Regions from separate parts of the Clostridium sp. JS66 genome, predicted to be linked through region 2. Evidence: riboswitches for the same ligand, from Rfam matches in the RefSeq annotation. Region 2 holds a riboswitch; the other holds the start of a gene.
What was found. A riboswitch is a leader RNA that binds a small molecule or an ion and turns the genes downstream of it on or off. The one in region 2 is predicted to bind cobalamin.
Positions count from the first base shown of each region.

Region 1: linked by a shared signal. The riboswitch ahead of Q6H37_RS21970 (energy-coupling factor ABC transporter permease) and the one ahead of Q6H37_RS01765 (ABC transporter substrate-binding protein) in region 2 are both predicted to bind cobalamin.

Region 1 covers NZ_CP131467.1:4,772,228-4,775,655, reverse strand. The annotation lists gene Q6H37_RS21980 (ECF transporter S component) at 1-504, shown strand, start outside; gene Q6H37_RS21975 (MtnX-like HAD-IB family phosphatase) at 690-1,322, shown strand; cobalamin riboswitch at 1,443-1,626, shown strand; gene Q6H37_RS21970 (energy-coupling factor ABC transporter permease) at 1,887-2,627, shown strand; gene Q6H37_RS21965 (energy-coupling factor ABC transporter substrate-binding protein) at 2,632-2,946, shown strand; gene cbiQ (cobalt ECF transporter T component CbiQ) at 2,946-3,428, shown strand, end outside.
Region 2 covers NZ_CP131467.1:359,842-363,269, reverse strand. The annotation lists gene Q6H37_RS01770 (NAD(P)/FAD-dependent oxidoreductase) at 1-1,151, opposite strand, end outside; purine riboswitch at 1,348-1,451, opposite strand; cobalamin riboswitch at 1,605-1,795, shown strand; gene Q6H37_RS01765 (ABC transporter substrate-binding protein) at 1,940-2,893, shown strand; gene Q6H37_RS01760 (FecCD family ABC transporter permease) at 2,918-3,428, shown strand, end outside.

The DNA of each region.
Region 1 (3,428 bases), 1.9 Mb from region 2:
GTTTGGAAAAAAATAAGAAAAATTCCAATAGAAAGCTTAAAGAAATATTATATTGCTTTCTTTTCAGTATTAACATTATTAGGAGTATTTAATACTTTAGTGATTATGAATATGCAAAATTCTTATTTAGGAAAAATGTTTATGCATTTTGGCAAAAAAGCACAATATCTTGGAGTTGGATTTGTATTAATTGGAGCAGTAGCATTTGTTCTTCTTATAATAAACAATATAATAAATAGGCGTAATGATATTAATTATGGTTATGTTTATGATAACTTCTTTAAAATAGTTATCGCTACGGGAATAGCAGGAATTATAGTGTCTACCATAAATACCTATTTTATACTAATTTTCACACCAGCCGTTGCAACTAAAGGATTTATGATCTTGTGGATTCCAAGGATGGTAGAAACATTAGTTTTGACTGTTGTAAGTTCCTATGCAATATCAATACTCATGTACTCTTATAATGCTCTTTCAGGTAGAGTGCCTAAAAAGATATAAGATATGTAATAAAGAGATAACTTGTCACTATACAACTTAATGTGTATATTGACTTGTTATTTCTTTTTATATTTACTATATTATAATAAGGATTAAATAAATTTCTAATAGATTTAATTAAGTTAATTAGAATGGTTCTCATGTTAATTTGAGTTAAAATGGTAGTAAGACGAGGAGGAATTTAATTGAAAAAAGCTTTTGTAGTTGATTTTGATGGAACTATAACAGTACAGGATGTAGGATTTTCTATAATAAAGCAGCTGGCAGATGAAGGGTGGAAAGAAATAGGAGACTTGTGGGTAAGCAAAAAAATAGGAACCGCTCAATGTGGTAAGATGCAGTGGGATTTAATTAAACATGATGAAGAATACATAAAAAATTTTGTTAGAGAATTTCCCATAAATAGAGGATTTAGAGAGTTTGTTGAGGAAGTAAAGAAAAATTCCTATGAAATGATAGTAGCTTCTGATGGATATGATATTTACATAAATGAAATATTGAAAACATATGGTTTTCAAGGTCTGAAAGTTGTATGTAACAGCGCAAAATATGATAATGGTTGGAAATTATCTTTTTTAAATTCATCTGGAGAATGTGGATTTTGTGGAAATTGTAAAAAAAGAATAGTAGATGATTTAAAAAACAGAGGATATAAGGTTTATTATATTGGAGATGGTCATTCGGATATATGTGCGTCTAAAGATGCAGATGTAGTTTTTGCTAAATCTTTTTTAAAACAACACTATGAAAATAAAGAATTACCTTATCATAACTTTGATAATTTTTTTGATGTTTTAGAATATATGAAAAAAAATTAAGCTAAATACATGTAGAATTACAATTGTTATTTGTGTTGAAGCAATTGTTTTAAAAAATAGTAATTTCAGAATATTATGTTGACATAATTTGAAAAATAATGTACAATTTTAATTGTAAAATTAAATAGTGAAGTGTTAGGTTTATAACGTTAATTAAAAGGGAAAGTGGTGAAAATCCATTACAGCCCCCGCTACTGTATACGGCGACAAATTCTATATCCACTGGATCCTATGGATTTATCTGGGAAGGAAGAAGGAGGAAGACCCGTGAGTCAGGAGACCTGCCTAGTACTGTTTACTGCAATCTTTCGGAGGGAAAGAAGATGCATAAAAACTGTTATTTTATCTAAATTAACATAACCTAATTAAAAACGTACAAGGAAATTAGTTATGTTTAGGATAAACAGTATGTGTGCTTTTAAATTTGATTATTAGGAACTTCCAGAAGAAGTTCCTTTTTATTTTTATTGGAATAGTTTTGGCAATTAGTAGAATTTTTAGTAGTACGAGCACCATTATCGTTTTATAGGCTACGATTATTTATGTAATAAAAGGGGTGTAGTTATGTCAAAAAAATATCAAATTTCTTTAGGAATTTTTATTGCAATATTATGTATTCCTAAAAATGTGTTTGCAATGCACATTATGGAAGGATTTCTTCCACCAAAATGGTGCATTACATGGGGAATTGTATGTATACCTTTTATTGTGGTTGGATTATTTTCTATAAAGGAAAAAATAAGGTTAAATCCTAAAACAAAAATGTTAATAGCTATGGCTGGGGCTTTTGCTTTTGTTCTTTCTGCTTTAAAAATACCATCAGTAACAGGAAGTTGTTCACATCCAACAGGAGTGGGACTTGGAGCTATACTTTTTGGACCTACGGTTATGAGCGTTTTAGGTGTTATAGTTCTTATTTTTCAAGCATTACTTCTTGCACATGGAGGATTAACAACTTTAGGTGCTAATACATTTTCTATGGCAGTTGTAGGACCTTTAGTGTCATATTTTACATATAAATTACTAAAAAAATTAAAAGTATCACAATCTATATCAGTATTTTCTGCAGCAATGCTGGGAGATTTAATGACATACGTTACTGCATCTTTTGAGTTAGCATTAGCATTTCCAGATGCTACAGGTGGAATTGCAACATCTGTAATAAAGTTTATGGGTATATTTGCTGTAACGCAAATTCCATTAGCAATAAGTGAAGGAATATTAACAGTTATAGTTTTTAATCTTTTAAGTAATTATAACAAGCAAGAACTTATAGAATTAAATGTTATACCAAAGGAGGCTTAATGGTATGCATGTACAAACTAAAAACAATAATTTATTGAAAAAAAATTTAATATTAGCTTTCCTTGTAGTAGCCATTACTGTAGTCCCTATGTTGTTCTTAAAGCATGCTGAATTTGGTGGTTCAGATGATCAGGCAGAAAAGGCAATTACACAAATTAAACCTAATTATAAACAATGGGCTTCACCAGTTTGGCAGCCACCAAGTAGTGAGATAGAGAGCCTTTTATTTGCACTTCAGGCTGCTGTCGGTTCAGGAGTTGTATGTTACTATTTTGGATATATGAAGGGAAAATCTAAAAAAGACGGAAGTGAAAAATAATGATTTCTATAGATAAATTGGCATATGTATCAGAACTTAGAAAAGTTAATCCTATGGAAAAATTTATGTTTTCTATTTTAACTATGATATTGTGTATATCTTTAAATAATATAGTATATTCAATATTAGTAGTATTATTTATGGCAGCTATAACTATTTTTAAAGGTAAGATACCAGCTAAATCTTATGGTGAATTGATTTTAATTCCTTTAGTGTTCCTGGTTATTGGAATTGTTACAATAGCAATAAATACTGTTGGAGATAGTAAAGAAATACTATTTAGCTTTCACATTTTTAATATTAAACTTGGATGTACAAAAACAAGCTTTCTTATGGCTTCAAAAATATTTTTTAAAGCACTTGCATCAGTTTCATGCTTGTATTTTTTAGCACTAACAACTCCTGTATTTGAGATTTTAACAGTGCTTAGAAAATTTAAGGCACCTAAGTTATTTGTAGAACTAATGGGTCTTGTGTATAGA
Region 2 (3,428 bases):
GGAATAGCAGAAGTTAAATCTCCAGCTACAGCATCTGGCAAGGTATGCCTTATATTTGTTTGATCTAATTCTTTCTGCCAGGTTCTCTTTCCATCTAATATGTCTCCATACCTTTGAACTAGTATTCTGCCATTACCTAACATATTAACTAACTCAGCTACCTTTTTTCCATACTCTATAGGTTGATTAAAAGGTTCTGAAAAATTATGGGAACTCAATATAGCCAAATTAGTATTATCAGATTTTCTTTCTTTATAAGAATGTCCATTGACTATTGCTAAGTTATTATCATAGTTCTCCTGGCTGACAAAGCCTCCAGGATTTTGACAAAAGGTTCTAACTTTATTTTTAAAAGGTGCTGGATATCCTATGAGCTTTGATTCATATAAAACATTGTTTACCTTTTCCATAACCTCGTTTCTAATTTCAACACGAACACCTATATCTACAGTACCAGCAGAATGATTTATTTCATGTTTTATACACATATCTTTAAGCCAGTCTGCTCCTTTTCTACCTGCTGCCACTATTATTTTATCAGCATACAAGTCTTCTTTTTTAGTCCTAGTTTGTGAATCAGCTATTTTTATACCTTTTGCTGTTCTATCTTCAATAATCAAATCTTCAACTACAGTATCAAACTTAATTTCTATTCCAGAATCTAAAAGATATTTTTGTATTTTTAAATATATTTCTTGTGCTTTTTCTGTTCCTAAATGTCTTATAGGACAATCTACTAATTTAAGTCCTGCTTCTATAGCTTTTATTCTAATTGCTTTAACCGCTTCAGTATTCTCTAGTCCCTCTACCTTTGTGTCTGCACCAAATTCAAGATAAATTTTATCTGTATATTCTATGAGCTCTTGAGCTTTGTCAGTTCCTATTAAACTTGGCAGATCTCCTCCAACCTCATAGCTTAATGATAATTTACCATCTGAAAATGCTCCTGCTCCTGAAAAACCAGTTGTTATATGACAGTAAGGTTTACATGAAACGCATTTTTTCGTTTTTTCTTTAGGACAATATCTCTTATCTATACTTCTTCCTTGTTCAACCATTAAAACTTTCTTATTAGATTTTTGTCTAACTAGTTCCAATGCAGTAAATATTCCTGATGGACCAGCTCCTACTATTATTACATCATACTTCACAATAATCATCTCCATTACAAAATCATTAATTATTTTTCCCTTAATAAAGAAAATATTATTACATTTTCGTCAACAATTTAGTTCGTACCATTGCGAACAATATATATTTTTTTCAAATGGATCATCTTTAATTTTACATCTTTCACACATTTACTTAAAGGAAAATTCAGCATAGAAAAGCATGAAAGTTGTAGTCTAAATAAGCATATGCACTTATAGCCTACAACTATTTAAGGTAGCTCGGTAGAGACATCCAGCCCGTATTGCTAGATTTATACAAGTGAACATTAAACAATATTCTCTTAAAAAAGTTCTTATTACAAAGAAATTTTACTCTATATTTTCGTAAAATGCAATAGTTTTTTATATAACTTCTTTTACTAAACACATTATTCTTATAATATAAATTATACAATTTAAATAGAGCGATAACATCAAAATAGTGTTATAATTAATTTAATAAAAGTTTTAGGTACTTATTAAGTTTAACAACTTATGAGTTTAAAAGGGAAATAGGTTAAAAGCCTATGCGGTCCCGCCACTGTAAGGATGAGTATATTAACATTATGCCACTCAGTAATGGGGAAGGCCTTAATATATGATGAATCTTAGCCAGGAGACCTGCCTAAAATTATAGATATTGATTCACCTTACGCGGATAAGGGGATATTAGCACATTTTTGCTTTTAACCATTATTCGTTTGGATAATGGCTTTTTTAATTGTTTTAAAATACGAAGCATCTTTTTATTTGTATATAAAAAAATCAAATTAAGGAGGAATATAAAAATGTATAAATTGAAAAAAACATCTTTTATTTTACTTATTGTTTTCCTATTTGCTTTTTCAGCAATTGGATGTAATCAAAACAGCTCAACTTCTTCAAATGAAGATAACAAACAAGTTGAATCAGTAAAAAATACTACTTATCCACTTAAAATAAAAGACTCACTTAATAGAGAGGTAACTATAGAAAAAGAACCTAAAAAGGTTATATCTATAGCACCCAATATTACAGAAACTATTTATGCTCTTAACAAAGAAAATACCTTAATAGGAAGAACTGATTTTTGTACATATCCTAAGGAAGCTAGTAAAATTCAATCTATTGGTGGACTTACAAATCCTAATATTGAAAAAATAACTAATTTAAAGCCTGATATAGTTATAGCTTCCAATCATTTCAGGGAACAGGATTTAAAAAAATTAGAAGAGCTTAACATAAAGGTCGTAGTGCTTTCTGGTCCTGAAAGCTTTCAAAGTACATATGACATTATAAGAAATGTGGGTAAAATCCTTAACGCTAATGATAACGCTAATTCTATAGTTTCTAATATGATAAAAAAAGTGGATTATGTAAAAGCAAAGGTTAAAGATAAAGGTACTCCAACTGCTTACTATGTAGTAAGCTTTGGTAAAAGTGGTGATTTCACTGCCGGTAAAGATACTTTTGTAGACACAATGATTACTACAGCTGGTGGAAAAAATACCGCTTCTGATGTAACTGGATGGAAATATAGCTTAGAAAAACTTATTGAAAAAAATCCGGATATAATTATATGTTCAAACAAGTTTAATTCAAAAAATCAAATTAAAGTACAAGAAGGATATAAGGATCTAGATGCTGTAAAAAAGAATAAACTTTTTGAAATTGATGAAGATATTATTAATAGGCAGGGTCCTAGATTAGCTGATGGTTTAGAAGCTTTAGCCAAGACAATCCATCCTGATGCTTTTAAATAGTATATTTACAGAAGGGATTTAGTTATGAATTTAGATGATAAGAAAAAAATGATAAGATTCATGTTTCCAGTAAGCATAATTCTGTTATTTTGTATAATGCTATTGTCCAGTACTTTTGGAACAGCAAATATATCTTTTACTGAAACCTTAAATGTAATTTTAAGCAAAATACCATTTTTAAATAATTTTATTTCAATATCTGAAATACCTAAAAATCATATACTAATAATATCAAAAATTAGACTACCTAGGATATTTCTTTCTGCTCTTATTGGTATGGGACTTTCCATAGTTGGTGCTTCTTTTCAAGCAATATTTAAAAATCCAATGGCAGATCCTTATATTCTTGGTATATCCTCTGGTGCAGCTCTTGGAGCTGCTCTTGGATTTATATTTAAATTAGAAAGCTCTTTTTTAGGATCAGCTTCAATTACAATAACAGCATTTATAGGCTCAATTTTAACTACAGTAGTTGTATATACCATTGCCAAAGTAAGAAACAAAATACCTACTAATACCCTTCTTCTAGCCGGTA